DNA from 2 places in the Enterobacter sp. HK169 genome. Region 2 is predicted to be linked to the other one. Evidence: predicted binding sites of a transcription regulator. Region 2 holds the regulator's gene; the other holds the start of a gene.
What was found. Region 2 encodes CRP, which controls carbon source genes, mostly activating them, when cyclic AMP is high. Its sites were predicted from a motif close to ATGTGANNNNNNTCACAT; they were not measured.
Positions count from the first base shown of each region.

Region 1: cdd (cytidine deaminase) is a predicted target of CRP. The motif match lies at 5,570-5,587, and genes of this name have one in related genera.

Region 1 is NZ_CP017087.1:1,445,255-1,452,572, forward strand. It holds gene EnteroDNA1_RS06900 (carbohydrate porin) at 41-1,387, opposite strand; gene dusC (tRNA dihydrouridine(16) synthase DusC) at 1,690-2,622, opposite strand; gene EnteroDNA1_RS06910 (AraC family transcriptional regulator) at 2,664-3,461, opposite strand; gene EnteroDNA1_RS06915 (type 1 glutamine amidotransferase) at 3,521-4,237, shown strand; gene EnteroDNA1_RS06920 (CidA/LrgA family protein) at 4,429-4,824, shown strand; gene EnteroDNA1_RS06925 (CidB/LrgB family autolysis modulator) at 4,821-5,516, shown strand; gene cdd (cytidine deaminase) at 5,646-6,530, shown strand; gene sanA (outer membrane permeability protein SanA) at 6,657-7,318, shown strand, end outside.
Region 2 is NZ_CP017087.1:2,542,954-2,550,271, reverse strand. It holds gene argD (bifunctional acetylornithine/succinyldiaminopimelate transaminase) at 1-134, shown strand, start outside; gene EnteroDNA1_RS12185 (YccS/YhfK family putative transporter) at 131-2,218, opposite strand; gene crp (cAMP-activated global transcriptional regulator CRP) at 2,276-2,908, opposite strand; gene EnteroDNA1_RS12175 (OsmC family protein) at 3,220-3,624, shown strand; gene EnteroDNA1_RS12170 (phosphoribulokinase) at 3,691-4,560, opposite strand; gene EnteroDNA1_RS12165 (YheU family protein) at 4,591-4,809, opposite strand; gene EnteroDNA1_RS12160 (hydrolase) at 4,806-5,828, opposite strand; gene EnteroDNA1_RS12155 (ABC transporter ATP-binding protein) at 5,941-7,318, opposite strand, start outside.

The sequences.
Region 1 (7,318 bases), 1.1 Mb from region 2:
CGTCAGAAACGTGACGCGGATCGAACTTGCTACGGTGATATCAGAAGCTCACCACCGTTTTCAGCTCGGTAACCCAGGCATCCTGGGTGCGACTGACCCCGCCGGGATGGTGCCAGTACTGAATGCCCGGCTGCAGCTCCAGCCACGACACCGGACGGAAGCGATAATAAAACTCACCGTTCAGGGAGTGGCCTGGCTCCGGGTGATACGCCGGATCGTTATAGTCCGACACGCCGCTCAGGCTGTTCATATAGCGCTGGTTGCGGGCGTACTGGCTGCTCATATCAATCCAGGTTAGCCCGAAGCCAATCCAGTCTTCCGGCCGCGCGTCAAACAGCCCGCGGTAGCGCAGCGAGGCGGCGTAAACCTGGTGCATGTAGTTGGTACTCTGATCCGCAAGGCTCATGCTGAAAGAGGTGCTCAACCCGCGATTCGGGTCATCCTGATGCTGCGTAAGCTGCTGGTTCAGCCCGGCGTACATGAACCAGGTCCGGCTGTGGGTATCAAAGCCGTTCGGGTCCGTCGCGCCCGCCCCGCCGGATTTGCCGCGATAGAGATCGGTTTGCGGCGCGTTGGTAAACACCACGCCCAGGTTATACGCCCCCGGCAGGCCGTTAATCAGCGGACGCGCTTCGATTTCAACCGGCAGTAAAACCCCTTTGCTGCCCTTCGTCGACCAGCTCCACGCGTGGCTGCGGCTGGAGGCCTCGGGATTTTGCTCCATCACGCCACCTTTTAAGGTCAGCGTCGGCGTTAATTTATAGGCAAGCGTGGTGCCCCAGGTGTGAACGTTCCAGTTGTTCCACGTCAGCGAGTTGGCTGACTTCCCGCCGCACTGCGACAGGAGCTGGAAATCACAGGGGATGATTTGATCGAAGGTCTGCACCTTGTTCATCATCCCGATGCGCCAGGTCAGACGCCGGTCGTCAAAGCTGCGGGCAAAGGTCAGCCAGCCCAGACGGGTAATCGACTGCCCGCCCCAGCTCTCCTGGGTCAGGTCGTTAAAGTTGACGCGAGGGTCCTGCACGCGTTTGGTGGTGAGGTCGTCATTGTGGTTACGGTTGACGATGTTCCCTTCGATACGCGCATCCGGGATACCGGTCCAGCGCTCAAGATCCTGGCTGAAGGTCAGCGCAAACTGGTCGATATAGGCCACGTGGGAGTCGTGGTTATAGCCACCGCCTCCGTTCCAGCCAATTTCATTCAGATATCCGAGGTTATAGGTAAAACCGTTATGGTTGAGGATTTTACGTATGCCGAGCATTTCGCCCAGAACAGGCTCCGGAGGAGCTTCAAAGCCTAATACCGTTCCGTTCCAGTCCTGCGCCACCGACAGCGGGGATATCGTCAATAAGGCGAGCGCATAGAGTTTATTTTTATATGCCATGATAACAACCTGTGATTGAGTATTTTGTGCGTAACCGGTCGCAGGAAATTTTTCTATTTCCTGTCGATATTTCATTTTTTTAAAATCAGTAAAAAGCGCTAAGCCAAATTTCTCTCCTGCGTAAACGAGAGGCAAAAAAAAACCTAAGCGCTCCACAGCGAAAATGCTGTGAAACGCTTAGGTTTTGCCTGTTAACCAGTAACAATCCTGCGTTGAAAACAGTGGCACCTTAACACCGTCGCGCCACGTTGAAAACCAGAACGGTTTTCTGGTTTAAAAAAGTGTGAGCAATTTAACGCTTATTATTTTGACTGAATTACCCGGGCAATATCAGACGAAGTCTGCAATGTCCGAATTTCCTGAAATAATCCCAGCGCTTCATCGTACTCTTTGCGTAAATAGCTCAGCCACTGTTTAATTCGCGCGACGTGATACAAACCGGTGTCGCCCTGCTTTTCCAGTCGGCTGTATTTTTGCAGCAGCGTAACGACGTCTGCCCACGGCATTCGCGGCTCGTTATATTTCACCACCCGGCTGAGGTTCGGCACATTCAGGGCGCCGCGACCGATCATCACCGCATCGCAGCCGGTGGCCTTCAGACAGGCCTGCGCGCTCTCGTAGTCCCAGATTTCACCGTTGGCGATGACCGGAATGGTGAGGCGCTTGCGGATCTCACCGATCGCCTGCCAGTTAATGCGCTCGGCCTTGTAGCCATCTTCTTTGGTGCGGCCATGCACCACCAGCTCGGTAGCCCCGGCCTGCTGCACCGCATCGGCGATTTCAAACTGCCGCGCGTCGCTGTCCCAGCCCAGGCGCACCTTCACCGTCACCGGCAAATGCGAAGGCACGGCCTCACGCATGGCTTTCGCGCCGCGGTAAATCAGCTCAGGATCTTTCAGCAACGTCGCCCCGCCGCCGCTGCCGTTCACCAGCTTCGACGGGCAGCCGCAGTTGAGATCCACCCCGTAAGAGCCCAGCTCAACCGCGCGGGCGGCGTTTTCCGCCAGCCATTCGGGATACTGGCCGAGCAGCTGAATACGCACCAGCGTGCCGGAAGAGGTCCGGCTCTGGTTGTGCAGCTCGGGGCACAGGCGGAAGAAGGATTTTACCGGCAACAGCATATCGACCACGCGCAGAAATTCCGTCACGCAGAGATCGTAATCGTTCACCTCGGTCAGAAGCTCGCGCACGAGGGAGTCGAGCACGCCTTCCATTGGGGCCAGTAAAACACGCATAGCAGTACCTGTGAAAAAAGACGCGCTATAGTAGCCGCTCTCTATATCGCTGGGAAGCGCTTCTGTTCAGGGAGAAAGTCAGCCGGCGTTGCCCCCACAATGGCGCGAAACGCCGCCGCAAATGCCGCCGGGCCAGAAAACCCCAGCATCCAGGCCACCTGCTTAACCGGGTATCCGTTGGCGAGCAGATCCAGCGAGGCACAAATCCTTGCGCGCTGTCGCCAGGCCCGGAAGCTAAAGCCGGTATCTTTGATAAAGGCGCGTGAGAATGTGCGTTCAGACATCGCGGCCTGTTCCGCCAGCCTTTCCATCGAAACATCCCAGAGATTGCTGGCAATGATGTCACAGGCAACGCGATGTAACCGCTCATCCACGGGCATCGGTAATTCGGCCGAAATCTGCTGCGCCTCGCTGAGGATTTCGAGCAGCAAAACGGCCATGCTTCGCTGGCTGGCTGGCCGGTATTGCGCACTGAACAGCCCGGCAATCAGCTCTTTGAACAGCGCCGTCGCCATAATCACGTGAACCTCTTCTTTCCGTTTAAAAGATCGGCATTGCGATATCAGCGTGGGGCTAAACCAGACCGCGCGGAGCTCCGTTGCGGATAACACGCTGTAGGTGTGTTCCTGAAAGGGAGGGATCCACAGCGCGCGCTGTGGCGGTATGACCCAACGCTTATTGCCGGTTTCGACCAGCATCACCCCTTTGATGGCAAACAAAAGCTGCCCCTGTGGATGCCGGTGAGGGGGATCCACTTCGCCGCGCGTATAGCTAATTGCCCCTCTGGACCATCCGATGGCATCGTCGTGAATTGGCGTTTTATCGATAACGGTTGGCATTTTACATTCCTCCCTTCCTCTTATGATGCTGCTTGTACACGTAACCGGAGAGAGACGCAATGCACATTCATTTTATCATTCATGAACATTTCGAAGCGCCAGGCGCATATGAAGTCTGGGGGAAAAACCGCGGCTGTAGTATGAGCTACTCCAGAGTTTATCAGGGCGATCCGTTACCCGAGGATCTGCAGAGCACAGACTTGCTTATCATCATGGGAGGCCCGCAGTCACCTGCCACCGCGCTTGAGGAGTGCCCATGGTTTGATGCGCAGGCGGAAAAGGCACTCATCAGCCGCGCAATTGAGGCAGGTAAAACGGTGATTGGCGTTTGTCTGGGCTCGCAGCTTATCGGTGAAGCGCTGGGCGCCGCGTTTTGCCATAGCCCGGAAAAAGAGATCGGCACATTTCCCGTCAGGCTCACAGAGGCAGGCAAGGCGAACCCGCTGTTTGAGGATTTTGGCCACGAGCTGAACGTCGGTCACTGGCATAACGACATGCCAGGGTTGACGCCGCAGGCTAAGGTGCTGGCTTACAGCGAGGGCTGCCCCCGTCAGATCGTGCAATATGGCGAACGAATTTACGGTTTTCAGTGTCATATGGAACTGACGCCAGAGGTGGTTGAGCTGCTGATTGAACATTCGCAGAACGATCTCCGCCGCGCGGCTGAATTTCGTTTTGTCGAAACGGCGGAAAAACTTCGCTCGCATGATTATCGCGAAATGAATCAGGTGCTGTTTTCTTTTCTGGATAAACTCGCCGCCCAACGCGAGGCCTGACTCAGAGGCATTTCTCTGGCTCGTCACTTCGCCACCGCACGCCCTTTCCTCTAAACTGTAGCCTGCCCCTGTGCGGTGATACCAGACGTTCCATTCTGGAATGTCTGGTATGCTCAAATTTCATGATGTGATCCGTGGCACATTTTTAGGTTTAATTGTATGATGAATGCGTTTCAGCAAGGACTATCACCATGAGCAAATCATTGAACATTATCTGGCAATATCTGCGCGCATTCGTCCTGATTTACGCCTGCCTGTACGCCGGGATTTTCATCGCGTCGCTGCTGCCGATCGTCATTCCCGGCAGCATTATCGGTATGCTGATCCTCTTTGTTTTGCTGGCGCTGCAAATCCTGCCCGCAAAATGGGTCAACCCCGGCTGCTTCGTCCTTATTCGCTATATGGCGCTGCTTTTCGTGCCCATCGGCGTCGGGGTCATGCAGTATTTTGATTTGCTCAAGGCCCAGTTCGGCCCGATTGTGGTCTCCTGCGCGGTCAGTACGCTGGTGGTTTTCCTTGTGGTGAGCTGGAGTTCACATCTGGTGCATGGCGAACGTAACGTGGTCGGGGAGAAAACAAAAAAATGATGGCCAATATCTGGTGGTCGCTGCCGTTAACGCTGGCGGTGTTCTTCGCCGCGCGCAAGCTTGCCGCACGCTTCAAAATGCCGTTGCTGAACCCGCTGCTGGTGGCGATGGTGGTGATTATTCCGTTCCTGCTGCTCACCGGCATTCCCTACGAACGCTACTTTGCCGGCAGCAAAATTTTAAACGACCTGCTGCAGCCTGCCGTTGTGGCGCTCGCCTTTCCTTTATACGAGCAGCTCCATCAGATCCGCGCCCGCTGGAAATCCATCATTACCATCTGTTTTGTGGGCAGCCTGGTGGCGATGATCACCGGCACGTCGGTGGCGCTGTTGATGGGGGCCTCCCCGCAAATTGCCGCCTCTATCCTGCCTAAATCGGTGACCACGCCTATCGCGATGGCGGTCGGCGGCAGCCTCGGCGGGATCCCGGCCATCAGCGCGATGTGCGTCATTTTCGTCGGTATTCTGGGTGCGGTGTTTGGTCACACCCTGCTGAACGGGATGCGTATTCACACTAAAGCGGCACGGGGGCTGTCGATGGGAACAGCTTCCCACGCCCTGGGCACCGCCCGCTGCGCGGAGCTGGATTATCAGGAAGGGGCGTTTAGCTCCCTGGCGCTGGTGATCTGCGGGATTATCACCTCCCTGCTGGCCCCGTTCATTTTCCCGCTGATTCTGGCGGTGATGGGCTAAAATTTGCGATGCGTCGCGCAAATTTCATTTTGATTTCATAAGTTGCAAACATAATGAGAAGTGGATCACATATAAAGCCCTGACGGCTCCGTAAACTACCGATCCATTAACCTTTATGAGGCAAACGCCATGCACCCACGTTTTCAAGCTGCTTTCGCCCAGCTTGCAGAGAATTTGCAGTCAGCCCTGGCTCCCGTTCTGGCAGATGCACACTTCCCCGCCCTGCTGACCACGGAGCAGGTCACGATGCTGAAACAAGCAACGGGACTGGACGAAGACGCGCTGGCTTTCGCACTGCTTCCTCTGGCTGCCGCCTGCGCGCGGGCCGATCTCTCCCACTTTAACGTCGGGGCCATTGCGCGCGGCGTCAGCGGAACCTGGTACTTCGGCGGCAATATGGAGTTCCTGGGCGCGACCATGCAGCAAACGGTTCACGCCGAGCAGAGCGCCATCAGCCACGCCTGGCTGCGCGGTGAAAAAGCCCTGAGCGCCATTACCGTTAACTACACCCCCTGCGGCCACTGCCGTCAGTTTATGAACGAGCTGAACAGCGGGCTGCAGCTGCGCATCAACCTGCCGGGCCGCGCGCCGCACACGCTGGGGGATTATCTGCCTGACGCGTTTGGCCCGAAAGATCTGGAGATCAAAACGCTGCTGATGGACGAGCAGGACCACGGTTACGCCCTGTCCGGCGATGACCTGAGCCAGGCGGCCATTCGCGCGGCCAACAAAAGCCACACGCCGTACAGCAAGTCTCCGAGCGGCGTGGCGCTGCAGTGCCGCGATGGCCGGATCTTTAGCGGCAGCTACGCGGAAAACGCCGCGTTTAACCCAACTCTGCCTCCGCTGCAGGGCGCGCTTAACCTGCTGAGCCTGAACGGCTATGACTATCCGGACATTCAGCGCGCTATTCTGGCAGAAATTGCCGATGCGCCGCTGATTCAGTGGGATGCGACCGCCGCGACGCTTAAAGCGCTGGGCTGCACGACGATTGACCGCGTACTGCTTGCGTAATCCTTCCGGCGGGCAGAAATGCCCGCCAGTTTGCTGAAAAACCCCTCAGTTGAGTCGCTGTTTCTTGCGCTAACCAGGCGGGTAAAGTAGCCTGAGTTAAATTTCATCCACGAACGAGCCATCTCCATGTTAAAGCGCGTTTTTTACAGCCTGTCTGTCCTGGTCGGCATACTGCTGTTGATCGTGCTGGGTCTCGATCGCTGGATGAGCTGGAAAACCGCCCCCTACATCTTTGATGACCTGCAGGACCTGCCCTATCGTCAGGTTGGCGTGGTGCTCGGCACCGCCAAGTATTACCGCACCGGCGTGATCAACCAGTATTACCGTTACCGCATTCAGGGCGCGCTGAACGCCTACAACAGCGGCAAGGTGAACTACCTGCTGCTGAGCGGCGATAACGCGCTGCAAAGCTACAATGAACCGGTGACGATGCGGAAGGACCTGATTGCCGCGGGCGTGGATCCTGCCGATATCGTGCTCGACTACGCCGGATTCCGCACCCTGGACTCCATCGTGCGCACGCGTAAAGTCTTCGATACCAACGACTTCATCATCATTACCCAGCGCTTCCACTGCGAGCGCGCGCTGTTTATCGCGCTGCATATGGGCATTCAGGCGCAGTGTTACGCGGTGCCGTCGCCAAAAGATATGCTGAGCGTGCGCGTGCGCGAGTTCGGCGCCCGTTTTGGCGCCCTGGCCGATCTGTATATCTTCAAACGCGAACCGCGCTTTTTAGGCCCGCTGGTTCCGATTCCGGCGATGCACGAAGTGCCGGAAGACGCGCAGGG
Region 2 (7,318 bases):
ACGAAGGGGTGATGGTGCTTAATGCCGGGCCTGACGTGATGCGCTTTGCGCCGTCGCTGGTGGTAGAAGACAAAGACATCGAAGACGGGTTAACCCGCTTTGCCGCGGCGGTCGAGAAGATCGTAAAAGGCTAATACTCGGTTCGCTTTAGCCGGCGCGTTAACCAAATGCCGTGATGCGGACGCTGACGCCATGCCACCGACGAAATGGTGTGCATGGTGTTCAGATGCCCCAGAACGCGCTGTAAATGCTGCTCCAGGGTGCTCATTGGCCCGTGGGTCAACGTCTCCGGCGCTTCCAGAATATTTGAGTCGCCCGACTCGCCCGGCGCGTCATACTCCAGACGCTGCTGGCACCTCTGCAACGCAATTTCACACGACTGCAAATAGCGCTGCGCCAGATCCGGCGTCAGCATCGTGTGCTCGCGCGCCAGCGTGGTCATGGCGTTAATATGCTCGACGATAAACTGGCTGTGCGTCACCCAGAGCTTCATGTCTGCCAGATAGTGCGAGTTAAAGCCCGGCTCCTGCATCGCCTGGTTGAGCGAGTTAAACAGGGCGTTGTGCGCCTGGTTGACCTTCATCCGCTGATAGGCCAGCGGCGTCGGTTGAGGATTGTCGCTGAGGATTAGCCTGATGGCCTCCTGATCCGCTTCCAGCGCGTCGTGGGCGTTCTGCCTCAGCAGCCCGCTCTGCCACTGCGGCCACAGCCAGACCATGCCGCCAAAGGCAATCAGGCAGCCGATCAGGGTATCAATCAGCCTCGCGACAATAAACTGTTCGCCATTGAGCGTGAGCAACTGCAGCGTATATACCGCCGTCACCGTAAAGCCCACCATCGCCCAGCCGTAGTTTTTGCGGATAATCAGGTAGCTCACCAGCGTAATCGCCAGCATCCCTGCCAGGGTATAGCCTTCCGGCACGTGGAAGTGCAGCGTCACGCCCGCAATGATCAGCCCGGCCAGCGTTCCGCCAGCCCGATGCAGAATACGCACCCGCGTGGCGCCGTAGCCGTTCTGGGTGACAAACAGCACGGTCATTAAGATCCAGTAGGGTTTCGGCAGGTGCAGCGCCATGCCCATCAGGCTGGCGGTACTGAGCATCACGCTAATCCTTGCGGCGTTGCGCAGGGCTGACGATTTAAGAGAAAGATAGCTTTTGAGCGCGGCCAATAGCGGAAGCCGTTTTTGCTTATCCGCCATCAGGTCGCGGGGATAAAGCGGGCGCTGGGTGCGCAACACGCGGGCGATGCGGCTGAAGTGCCAGGCGGCAAACTGGCCGACCGGGTTATCGGGATGCTGGCGGGCGATTTTCTCCAGCGCGCCCAGCTGTTTTTCCATGTTAAAGCGCGTCGGGTAGCGGTGGTAGAGAATATCATCGGCCAGGATCCGCAGACGTGCCGATACGGTCTGCGCGTTCCAGCGGATCACCGCTTCGGCGTGGCTGCGCTCGACCAGCTTTTGCACCTCCTGCGGGTGGTGAAGGCTTACGGAGATATGCTCCTGTAGATCCAGCCCGACCTGGAAGGTGCGCAGCAGCCGCTTGTACTCGTGGTTCTTGTTGGCGGCGAGCATATGCAGCTGCTGATAGCACTGGCTTATGAGATCCACCACCTTCTGCTGGCGCGTCAGCAGCGGCGGTAAGGATTTTTCCGGATCGGTGTGCTGGGTGAGCAGGGTGTATTTGGCCTCGCAGTAATCCGCAAGCTGCACATAGAGCAGGCTCAGGGATTCACGCAGCGGCTGCTCCCGCCACAGCCAGAACCAAAACCAGTTAAACAGCCCGTACCATAATGTCCCCAGGGCGTAGATCAGCAGCGGCTCCCACACCGGCATGTTCCCGGCGAGGCTCAGCGTGAAAATGGCCGCAATCAGCGAGGCGGGAAGCAGGCGAGCATGCAGCGAACTGATTTCCGCCGTGACGCCAAGGGTCATCGCCAGTACGGTCAGGATCAGCGGCAGCGGGATATCCCGGGCAAGCAGGAGTTGTACGGCGAGGCTACAGCCCGCAAACAGGCAGCCACCAACGATCAGGCGTTTGAAAAAACGCTTATGCGGCGTGTCCAGACCGGCGATGTTGCAGCAGGCGGGCACGAGGGAAAACAGCAGGCCTTGCTGAAGATGTCCGAGGATCAGGCCTATGGCCACAGGAAGACACAACACCAGCGTTTGCCGCAGTGCGTAGTTAACTTCCGGGTGATAGATCAGCCTGCGCCACATGGGGAGTAGAGACAAAAACGGCGTGACACCTTGCGATGGCACGCCGTTTAAGCGGAATTAACGCGTTCCGTAGACCACGATGGTTTTACCGTGGGCGGAGATCAGGTTTTGATCTTCCAGCATTTTCAGGATACGGCCCACTGTTTCACGGGAGCAGCCGACGATCTGACCAATTTCCTGACGGGTAATTTTAATTTGCATGCCGTCCGGGTGGGTCATGGCGTCTGGCTGTTTCGCCAGGTTCAACAGGGTTTGTGCGATACGGCCGGTAACGTCCAGGAAGGCGAGGTTACCCACTTTCTCTGACGTGACCTGCAGACGGCGCGCCATCTGGGAAGAAAGACGCATCAGGATGTCAGGGTTAACCTGAATCAGCTGACGGAACTTCTTGTAAGAAATTTCAGCCACTTCACATGCTGTCTTTGCTCGAACCCAGGCGCTACGTTCCTGGCCCTCTTCAAACAGGCCCAGTTCACCGATGAAATCGCCCTGGTTCAGATAAGAAAGGATCATCTCTTTCCCTTCTTCATCTTTGATCAGCACTGCCACCGAGCCTTTAACGATGTAATACAACGTTTCCGCTTTTTCACCCTGGTGAATCAGCGTGCTCTTCGATGGGTACTTATGAATGTGGCAATGAGACAAGAACCATTCGAGAGTCGGGTCTGTTTGCGGTTTGCCAAGCACCATGCGCTGTTATCCTCTGTTATAAGCTGTCACCAGAGTCATCAGATGCATCCGGACTCTGGGGTTGCAATCGAATTCTTACCCATACCCTGGGAAGTCGGCTACCGTAACGTTTCGCAGCCAGTAAAGTTTGATGTCCTCTGCATACACGTGTAACGTCAATGTATTACTGTAGCATCCTGAGTGTTTTAGCATAGCTTTCGCCGCGTGTCTCCTGGTGTCTCGCTTCAGCATGATGCAGGTCGCCTTCCATTGCGATAAATGTAACGCACACGTAATCTGTCACCAAAAATGCAACGTTGGAGTTAATGAATATGCAAGCGCGCGTGAAATGGGTTGAAGGTTTAACGTTCCTGGGCGAGTCCGCGTCAGGACACCAGATTTTGATGGACGGTAACTCCGGCGATAAAGCACCCAGCCCAATGGAAATGGTGCTGATGGCGGCAGGCGGATGCAGCGCAATTGACGTGGTGTCGATTCTGCAAAAAGGACGTCATGACGTGACGGATTGTGAGGTTAAACTCACGTCAGAGCGTCGCGAAGAGGCGCCACGCCTGTTCACCCATATTAACCTGCACTTTGTGGTCACCGGTAAAGAGCTGAAAGACGCGGCGGTCTCGCGTGCGGTGGACCTGTCTGCGGAGAAGTACTGCTCTGTGGCGTTAATGCTGGAGAAAGCGGTAAAAATCACGCATTCGTATGAAGTGATCGAGGCGTGATTGATGGGGCATCGTGCGTGTTGATGCCCTCACCCTAACCCTCTCCCACAGGGAGAGGGAACATGCTCACGCGATCTGCTTCCCTTCCATCAGTCGCTCCACCAGCGGCGTCATGATGAGCTCCATCGCCAGCCCCATTTTTCCGCCCGGCACGACTAACGTATTCATGTGCGAAATAAACGAGCCCTGCAGCATTGCCAGCAGCCAGGGGTAATCAATGCCTTCGAGATTGCGGAAATGGATCACCACAAAGCTCTCATCCAGCGACGGGATGCTTTTGGCCGCGAACGGGTTGGAGGTGTCCACCGTCGGCACGCGCTGGAAGTTGATATGGGTGCGGGAGAACTGCGGCGTCAGGAAGTTAATGTAATCCTCCATGGAGCGCACCACGGAGTCCATCACCGCTTCGCGAGAATGGCCACGCTCGCTCATGTCACGCGTCAGCTTCTGGATCCACTCCAGGTTAACGATAGGGACCACGCCGACCAGCAGATCCACGTGGCGCGCCACATCGTGTTGAGGGGTGACCACGCCGCCGTGCAATCCTTCGTAAAACAGGACGTCGGTGGGTTCCGGCAGCGGCTGCCACGGGGTAAAGGTTCCCGGCACCTGATTCCAGGGTACGGCTTCATCATAGGTGTGCAGATACTTGCGGGACTGCCCTTTGCCGCTCTTACCGTACTCTATAAAGGTTTGTTCCAGCAGGCCAAAGTCATTGGCCTCCGGGCCGAAGTAGCTGATGTGTTTACCCGAATCGCGCGCCTTACGAATGGCCATGTCCATCTCCGGACGCGTGTAGCGGTGAAAGCTGTCGCCTTCGACCTCCGCCGCACGGAGATTCAGCTGGGCGAAAATCTTGCGAAATGCGAGGCTGGTGGTGGTGGTTCCCGCACCACTCGACCCCGTAACGGCAATAACCGGATGTCTGGCAGACATAGCAACTCCCTGACTGAAAAGGGTGGAAGATCAGCCGTGAAACGCGTTGCGGGGCATGATATTGACCGTCTCATGCAGTTCTGACCACACCAGCACCACGTCGCCGCTTTTCAGCTGGCGCTTAACATCGTTGACCTTTTGCTCAAGCGAGCGTTCCTGTTCACCATAATCGGTGCCTTCGCGTAATACAAAGCTTTCAATCAGATTATCGAGCGTTTCGGGAGCCAGATCCTGCCAGGGAATAATCATTTTGCACCGTCCAGATAAGGGGTCAGCCAGTCAGGAATTCGCGCCTCAAGCCACATTTTCGGGCGGCGCAGCGTGCCCCCGATAAACCCGACGTGGCCGCCATGCTCGGTCAACTGATAGTGAACGTTGTCGGGCAGGAATTCCTGAGCGGGGATCGAGTGATGATCCATAAACGGGTCATCTTTGGCATGAATAATCAGCGTCGGCTGCGTGATCTTGCTGAGCAGCGGCATGGCGCTGCACTGACGATAATAGTCAATCGCATCGGCGAAGCCGTGGATTTTCGCGGTGATCAGGTCGTCGAACTCGCGGATACGACGCACCTTTTTCAGCTGGCGCAGGCTTACCGGCAGGGTATCCGGGTAGGCCTTCAGCTTACGCGCCGCGTTGGCCTTCAGCAGGTTGAGCAGGTAGCGCTGGTAGACGCGGGAAAAGCCTTTATCCATGTGGTAGCTGCACTGCTCGAGCATAAACGGCGCGGAGACAATGACGGCGGCATCCAGCGGTACGCTTTCACCCTCTTTGGCCAGCAGACAGGCCAGCATATTCCCGCCCAGCGAGTAGCCCACGGCGGCCGTTGGCACGGTGCCATAATTTTCCCGCAGCCAGTGTAAAAACCACGTGCCGTCTTCGGTTTCACCCGAGTGATAAATGCGTTTCTGACGATTCGGTTCACCGCTGCAGCCGCGAAAATGCATCACCACGCCGAGCCAGCCGCGCGCTTTTGCCGCCTCAATTAGCCCATGCGCATACGGGCTGTGCAGGCTGCCTTCCAGACCGTGGAAAACCACCAGACGCGGCTTATGGCGAGCCTGTTCAGGCGCTTCGCTCCAGGCGAGATCCAGAAAATCACCGTCTGGCAGGTCAAGCCGTTGCCAGTGCGGGGTGAACTGAACCTTGCGGCGGATCAGTCGCGGCAGCATGGTCTGCAAATGCGGATTGGCCACGCCGCGCATAGGCACGAACTCAGTGCTGTCTTCGGCCGCAATGTCGAAGTCTGATGGAATGATTTGGGTCATAAGCGCGATGCTGATTCTTGTCGGAAATTTACGATACTTTCCGAATTGTACCCCGTTTAAGCTGGATTTCCGAACCCGGTACGGATTCTGTTCTTCAAACGGGGTAAACCGGTCAGTCAGCCTGCAGCATCGCTTCCAGCTGTTCCTGCGCGTCGAGCCACGCCATCTCGCACTCTTCGAGACTGGATTTGGTCTTCGCCTGGGTTTGCAGGCAGTCGGTCAGCTCAGCCTTGCGGCTCTGGTCATACAGGCCGCTATCACCGAGCTTCTCTTCAACGATAGCCAGCGTGGCGTTGAGTTTTTCCATCTCTTTTTCGAGACGGGTAATCTCTTTACGCAGGGGCTGCGTCTGGGTGCGCAGCTCCGCTTCACGGCGCTTCTGATCTTTACGCGCCTGCGCGCTGTTGGCGTTATCTTTCGCTGACTCTTCCGGCTGGTTTTCCTGCTTCTGCACGTCCGTCAGCCACTGCTGATAGTCTTCCAGATCGCCGTCGAACGGTTCGACTTTGCCGCCGTGCACTAAATAGAGATCGTCCGTGGTGGAGCGGATCAGGTGACGGTCGTGCGAAACCACCACCAGCGCGCCTTCGAACTCAATCAGCGCTTCGGTCAGCGCCTGACGCATGTCGAGATCCAGGTGGTTGGTCGGTTCATCGAGCAGCAGCAGGTTCGGGCGCTGCCAGACGATCAGCGCCAGCACCAGACGGGCCTTTTCGCCGCCGGAGAAGCGCTCGGTGTTTTCAGTCACCTTATCGCCCTGGAAGCCGAAGCCGCCGAGATAGTCGCGCAGCTTCTGCTCCATCTCCTGCGGCGCAAGACGCGCGAGGTGCTGAATCGGCGATTCATCCGCGCGTAAAAATTCCAGCTGATGCTGGGCGAAGTAACCCAGCTTGATGCCCTTCGCCAGGCCGATTTCGCCGCTGACCGGGTTAAGCTCGCCCGCCAGCAGTTTGATCAGCGTCGATTTACCGGCGCCGTTACGCCCCAGCAGGCCAATGCGGGAACCCGGCACCAGGTTGAGCTTGATGGAGTCGAGAATAATGCGGTCGGCATAGCCAGCGCTGACTTTTTCCATTTTCAGCAGCGGGTTAGGCAGGCTTTCCGGCTCGCGGAAGCTGAAGTGGAACGGGTTATCCACGTGCGCCGGGGCGATCATCTCCATGCGTTCCAGCATCTTGATGCGGCTCTGGGCCTGCTTGGCTTTTGAGGCTTTGGCCTTAAAGCGATCCACGAAGCTCTGCAGATGCGCCACGCGCTGCTGCTGGCTTTCGTACATGGACTGCTGCTGGGCGAGACGCGTCGCGCGCTGGCGCTCGAAGGAGCTGTAGTTGCCGGTGTACTCGAACATCGTTTGCTGTTCGATATGAATAATTTTATCCACCACCGGGTCAAGGAAGTCGCGGTCGTGGGAGATCAGAATCAGAGTGCCCTGATAGCTCTTGAGCCACTTCTCCAGCCAAATAACCGCATCGAGATCGAGGTGGTTGGTC